DNA from 2 places in the Aurantivibrio infirmus genome. Region 1 is predicted to be linked to the other one. Evidence: riboswitches for the same ligand, from Rfam matches in the RefSeq annotation. Region 1 holds a riboswitch; the other holds the start of a gene.
What was found. A riboswitch is a leader RNA that binds a small molecule or an ion and turns the genes downstream of it on or off. The one in region 1 is predicted to bind thiamine pyrophosphate.
Positions count from the first base shown of each region.

Region 2: linked by a shared signal. The riboswitch ahead of thiD (bifunctional hydroxymethylpyrimidine kinase/phosphomethylpyrimidine kinase) and the one ahead of thiO (glycine oxidase ThiO) in region 1 are both predicted to bind thiamine pyrophosphate.

Region 1 is NZ_BAAFSK010000004.1:203,669-206,820, reverse strand. It holds gene ACYUCY_RS10380 (thiazole synthase) at 1-102, opposite strand, end outside; gene thiS (sulfur carrier protein ThiS) at 102-302, opposite strand; gene thiO (glycine oxidase ThiO) at 304-1,488, opposite strand; TPP riboswitch at 1,531-1,655, opposite strand; gene xseA (exodeoxyribonuclease VII large subunit) at 1,728-3,122, opposite strand.
Region 2 is NZ_BAAFSK010000006.1:108,022-111,173, reverse strand. It holds gene ACYUCY_RS14260 (TolC family outer membrane protein) at 15-1,457, opposite strand; TPP riboswitch at 1,691-1,817, shown strand; gene thiD (bifunctional hydroxymethylpyrimidine kinase/phosphomethylpyrimidine kinase) at 1,945-2,772, shown strand; gene thiC (phosphomethylpyrimidine synthase ThiC) at 2,846-3,152, shown strand, end outside.

The sequences.
Region 1 (3,152 bases):
AATAGCGTCGAGCATAGATTGAAGGGATGGATATAAAGCCGTACCAAGGAGCAAGCGGTTGGAAAATAATTCACCGTACAGTTGCAGTTTATCGTTTTCCATCAGCCTCCTCCCACCGGAGAGACGATATCTATTTGATCGCCATTATTCAGTTGTACCTTTGCATATTCAGCGCGAGGAATAAAATTTCCGTTCACCGCGACGGCAAATTTTTGTTCACCTATGTCGCTCGCTTTAATAGCGGAGACAAGTTGCGAGTCTGGCAGGTTAATAGTTTTGTTATTTAAACTGACGTTAATCATTTCACTTTATATTACTGGTAGTTAAATTAGTTTGATGGCTTGTGTTTCTGTGGCTTTTCTCTCGATGAGTGACTTCGTGATAGGCCGTTTCGTGATCGTGATAAATAGCTGACCAAAAATTTCCGGGTTGTTTCTCTTCTATCCAGTTTGAAATGTGCTCAACAATAGTAGGGGCCAGTAAATAACCATGACGATACAACCCATTAATTTGTAAGATGTTATTTTTCGCCCCATTCCCGTACGGATGGAGTCGTTGAACTTTCGGTAAATTGTCACGAAATGTTGGCCGCAAATTGGTGTCAGTTTCAATTACTCGGGCTTCTGAGAATGCTGGGTTGATAGTATAAAGCGCACTGGCTAGCTCAAGGTTTGATTGTAAACTGATTGGAGAAGAATCTTCGCTTTCTATTTCTGTTGCACCAATAATAAATTGATTGTTTGGTTTTGGCACAATATAAAGTTTGTAGCGAGGGTGCATTAAGCGCACTGGGCGACTCAGTTCAACATCTTTGCCCTCGACCCACATCACTTCTCCGCGTACACCGCGTAATTGGTTCGATGTGGTTTTCGCTCCCATACCTCGGCAATCCAAAATCCAATCCGCATCGTTAAATTGTTTTTGATCGTCGCCATTGTTTAAATCGACGGAATTGTTTTCTGTGCATTTTCCGCCGAGTTGACGAATAGCAACCAGAAGGCTGCTTAACAGTTGGCGGTTATCAAGATGTGCTTCACCGGGTAAAAATAAAGCGTGGTGAAAATGGGCTAGAGCAGGTTCTAGCTCGCTAATTTCAAGCTTGTTTAGCCAGCTACTAGTGTCGTCATGTTTTAGTTTGGCCGCGATTTCATTTTTAAATTGCGCCAACTCAGAATGATCCAGTTGGTGAGCGACGGCAATGCTGCCTTGCGCGGAGTAAGAGACAGAAGGTAAATTTGGCGTTTCGCGATTTAGCGTTTCAATCCATCGTGGCCACAGTGAAAGAGAGCTTAGACCCATATCGAAAATTAAACGATCACTGACGACAACTTCACTTAGTGGTGAAATCATTGCTGCTGCGGTATAGGCGGCGCTATGAGGATTTTCCAGCGATCCGCTTTCGGTGAGGCTTACCGAGTGACCCGTTGATAGCAGACGCCACGCAAGCAAGCGACCTAACAGTCCAGCACCAACAATGGCAATATTCATGACGGGAAAAAACGATAAGTGAAAAAGGTTGGCATGAGACGCTTCATATCAAATCTTGTTTCCTACGCAGGTTTCAACCTGATCAGGTTCGACGGGTTCAGAAGTCTGATCTCAGCGCTTTGATTCACAGTGATGTGAAGCTCTAAAGCGCGCCCCGACAAGAGGTGCTGAGTCTACTGGTATTTTTCAGAGGGAGCAATCAGCCTGGTGTCCGAATAAGCGCTTCCTGTGAGGCTTAGTTATTTGGCATCGAGCAGGCTATGAAGATCTGTTTGTTCTGCTTCGATTGCCTCGACTTTTGCGACAACTTGGCCCTTGGCAAGCTTGGCTTTAATTCGTTGCCCTTTGTTCAAACTACTGGCATCGCGAATTATTTCGCCTTGCTCATTCACTAGGATACTGTAACCACGTTGAATCGTATTGAGCGGGCTGACGGTATCCAAGGCTTCCACAACACTGGAAAATTTTTGTTGTTGAAATTTCATCAAATGCCGCAGTGTCGACATGAGGTTTTGATTAAGTTGAACTAAATTCTTTTTGGAACGATTGATTTGAGCGCTAGGGACGCAGCGCCGATACCGTTTTAACAAGCTGTTGAAAGTCGTATTCGCATCATGAAATTGGAAATTCATTGCTCGGCGTAAACGAATCTCCAGTGTGTCTAAGTGCTGGGCACGACTTTGTAGGCGTTCACCAGGATGTCTTAGTCGCGCGGCTAAACCACTGTTCAGTTGTCGCGCATGTGCTAATAAACGTTTTATTGATTGGCTCAATAATATTTCGTAACCCGCAAAGGTTTCGAGCCAGTCATCACCATCTGGGCTTAAGAGTTCGGCAGCGGCTGATGGAGTCGGCGCGCGTAGATCAGCAACAAAATCTGAAATGGTGAAATCCACTTCATGTCCTACTGCGCTGACGATGGGAAGTTTGCTGGCGAAGATTGCGCGGGCAACAATTTCTTCATTGAAAGGCCATAAATCTTCGAGTGAGCCACCGCCGCGCGATAATAGCAGGACATCAAATTTCTTAATTTCATTCGCGGTTTCGATGGCCTGAACAATTTGTTTCGCAGAACCATCGCCTTGAACGGCTACCGGGATAATAGTGACGGGAATACCCGCAAAGCGCCGTTTTAACACGTGCAATATATCTCGAATTGCGGCGCCGGTGGGTGAGGTAACAATACCAATGTGTTTGGGTAACTCGGGTATTGCCTGCTTGTGTTTCTCGTCAAATAAACCTTCTTTGTTTAATTTCGCTTTGAGAGCGTCGAAGGCCCGTTGCAATACACCAAAACCCGCTTCTTCGATATGTTCAGCAATGAGCTGATATTCTCCGCGACCTTCGTACAAGCTGACACGGCCTCGAATAACAACTTGTTTACCTTGCTCAGGCTTGAATCTAACTAGACTGTTCCTATTGCGGAACATGGCACAGCGGATCTGCGCGTCAGCATCTTTTAAGGTGAAATACCAATGACCAGAGGAGGGTGTTGCAACATTCGACATCTCTCCCTCAACCCAGGTCAAGGACAGATGCGTTTCGAGTAGTTGTCGGGCTTTATGATTTAGCTGTCCGACGGAAAGTACATCTCTCGCGGATGGTGTTGGGGCCGAAAAAAGATCACGTGTCATAGGGAGTTTGGCGTTATGGCGTTCAGAGGG
Region 2 (3,152 bases), on a different contig from region 1:
GTTAATTGAAATTTTTACTGCTCGAAGCTAGAGCGCGTCGCTGGGTTTGCAGCATCCAATGCGCGATCCAATTCAATAATATCTTCTGGACTTAAGTTTCCGGCGGCTTCCTTCAAACGCAAGGTATTCAAAATATAATTATACAAAGCATCTGAATAAGCACGTTGCGCTTGATACAAAGTACGTTGCGCGAGCAAAACATCAACCAAGGTTCGTGTACCTGCATCGTAACCTGCCTGCGTTGCCTCTAAGGCACTAGTGCTGGAAATAATTTGTTGTTGCCGTGCATTCACGGTCGCGACTGAAGTCTCTACTGATAAATGCAAAGAGCGCGCAGATTGAATGGTGTTGCGTTGTTGTAAGTTATAAAGCTCTTGTGCACGCAAGTATTGATCGTAAGCTTGTCGACGCTGAGCTGAGGTTCCGCCGCCAGAATAAATAGGGATGCTTAATCTCACTCCAATGGATGTTGTTTCTGATGTTGAATCTGATGTTGATTTGGAGCTAGATGGAGGGTTCGTGGCATAAGCCGTTCTATCATTTTCGGAATCTCTATCCGAGTAAGTTGCAGATAGGCCTAAGGTGGGTAGATGCCGACTAGCGCTTACTTTTGCGTTGAGTCGAGAAGTTTCCGCGTTTAGTTTTGCAGATTTCAATGCGTAGTTGTTTTCTAAAGCGAAGTCGACCCAGTCACTGCGTGAAGCAGGTGTCGGATTGGTTACCGGGAAGTCTCCAGAGAGGGGCAGCACCGCGTCTTCGGCTGAACCTGTTAGAACCTCCAAGGCCTCATAGGCAATACCTACTTGTCCTCGGGCATCCAAAGTAGTGGCTCTAGCGCCATCGAATGCAGCTTGCGCATCGTGTACGTCGGTTATTGGTGTCAGCCCAACTTCAAAACGTTGCTTCGCTTGTTCGAGTTGAGATTCATTAGCGCGTTGCTCGGCGGTAGCTGTTTCCAAGCCATCGATCGCTCGAAGCACGTTAAAATAGGCATCTGCGACGCGAATTATGAAACTCTGCTGATCTGCTTCAAATTGCACCTCTGCAGATTCGCTTTGCACCCCACCTCTTTGAAAGCTGTACCATGCCCCCATGTCAAATAATGGTTGAGTTAAGGAAACTGAATAATTTGTGCTCAGGGTATCGGTTTTGCTGCGTCCACCACCCCCGACTGGTATACCTCCAGCGAAAGTCTGACCATCAGACTCTTGGTCGCTTCTACCGTGCTCAACACTTCCGCTTATCGAGGGCAACAAACCCGCAAGCCCAATCTTCTTATTCTCCATACCCGCGTCATAATTCGCCTTATCGGCTTTCAGCTGTGGATCGTTTTCCAATGCTTTTTGGTAGATCTCCAACAAGGAGTCTGCGCTGGATAAGGGGCTAATCACGAATAGGCAGCTAGTGCCAATTGCGTAGAGTGTTTTCTTCACTGAGGGTATTGCTGAGATCATCATCGAGAGGTTTATCCCTAAGGTATAAAATGCAGGCCAGAGTTTATCCTATTAACGTCGCGAGGGTCGAGTTGGTGGACTAGCAGCGGGGTTAAAATCTGTTAATTTTTTGTGCTTCCCCAGGCCATAGTTTGCGAGGTATTAGGTTAGAGCTAATTGCCTAAACACGCTGATTTACTTTGTGGTATTTGCTAGGTCTCCGCTTTACAGCGACTCTTAGCTTCTCTAGACTGCGACAGATCTTGTCGGGGTGCATGTGAATCTACTATTTAATTAATGGGTTAATTAATAGATCTCAGGCTGAGAAATACCCGCGAACCTGATCCGGTTAGTGCTGGCGTAGGAAACGAGATTTAGTTAATTATCGTGGGTGTTTTTTTGCTAAGCCTCGCCTACAAAATTAGCTCCCCTCTTGTTATTTCGTCACCTTAATCATTTTCCCAAGAATAGAGAGCGTCAAAACTTTATTCTGATGATGGCGAGCTTTTCCGTGGCAAATCATAAACCAAACACGCCGATTGCGCTCTCGATAGCCGGTAGCGATCCCAGTGGCGGCGCAGGCATTCAGGCAGATTTAAAAACCTTTTCTGCTCATGGCGTTTATGGCTGCGCCGTTATCACTGCGCTGACTGCACAAAATACTCTTGGTGTTAGTGGCGTATGGCCAGTACCGGTAGAAAGTGTTCAGCAGCAGGTCGAATCAGTCTTGAGTGACGTGCCTGTTAATACGATCAAGCTCGGTATGCTTTACAGTGCTGAAATTATTGAAGTCGTTGCAAGAGTGTTGGCACGATTTCCTAACATTCCAATTATTTGCGATCCAGTGATGGTGGCGACCAGCGGCGATGCTTTATTAGACCGAAATGCTGTGGATGTAATCACACAAAAAATATTTCCACTCGCAACATTAGTGACTCCGAATCTTGACGAAGCAGCCGCATTATTAAATGAAAATATTGCAGAAACTTCTGACCAAATGAAAACACAGTGCGAGCGCCTATTATCTATGGGTTGTCAGGCTGTTCTGTTAAAAGGCGGCCACTTGCGTGAAGATGAATCGACCGATGTGATGATTCACAAAACTGAAGGCAAATTCACTCAGCATGTTTTCTCATTACCACGAATAGATACTAAAAATACTCACGGTACGGGATGCACCTTGTCATCCGCGATATGCGCAAATTTAGCAAAAGGTGTATCTTTGTTGGATGCGGTGTCTGGTGCAAAACGCTACGTGACCGACGCAATAAAATTCTCAGATCGTATTAATATTGGCTCTGGAAATGGACCAGTAAATCACTTATACGAAATGCAATAAAAATTCGACTACTTAAATTCTGCACACTCAATTTTTCTCCGCGATTATTAACAGGCTGGTTAAAGGAAATACTATGAAAACTACGACTAATAAATTTTTAGATAAAGACGATAAAGTCAATCAAGATGCCATTCAGCCTTTTCCCAGCTCAAATAAAATGTATGTTGCAGGTCAAAACCATAATCTAAAAGCGCCGATGCGTGAGATTCATTTGCAAGACACACCGACAGAATTTGGTGGCGAAGTAAATGCATCGGTTCATGTCTACGATACTTCTGGTCCTTATACCGATCCGAATGTCGCTATCGATCTACGCAAAGGTTTACCTGATGTTCGTAGTGAGTGGATTGCAGCGAGAAATGATACGGAAACATTAAGCC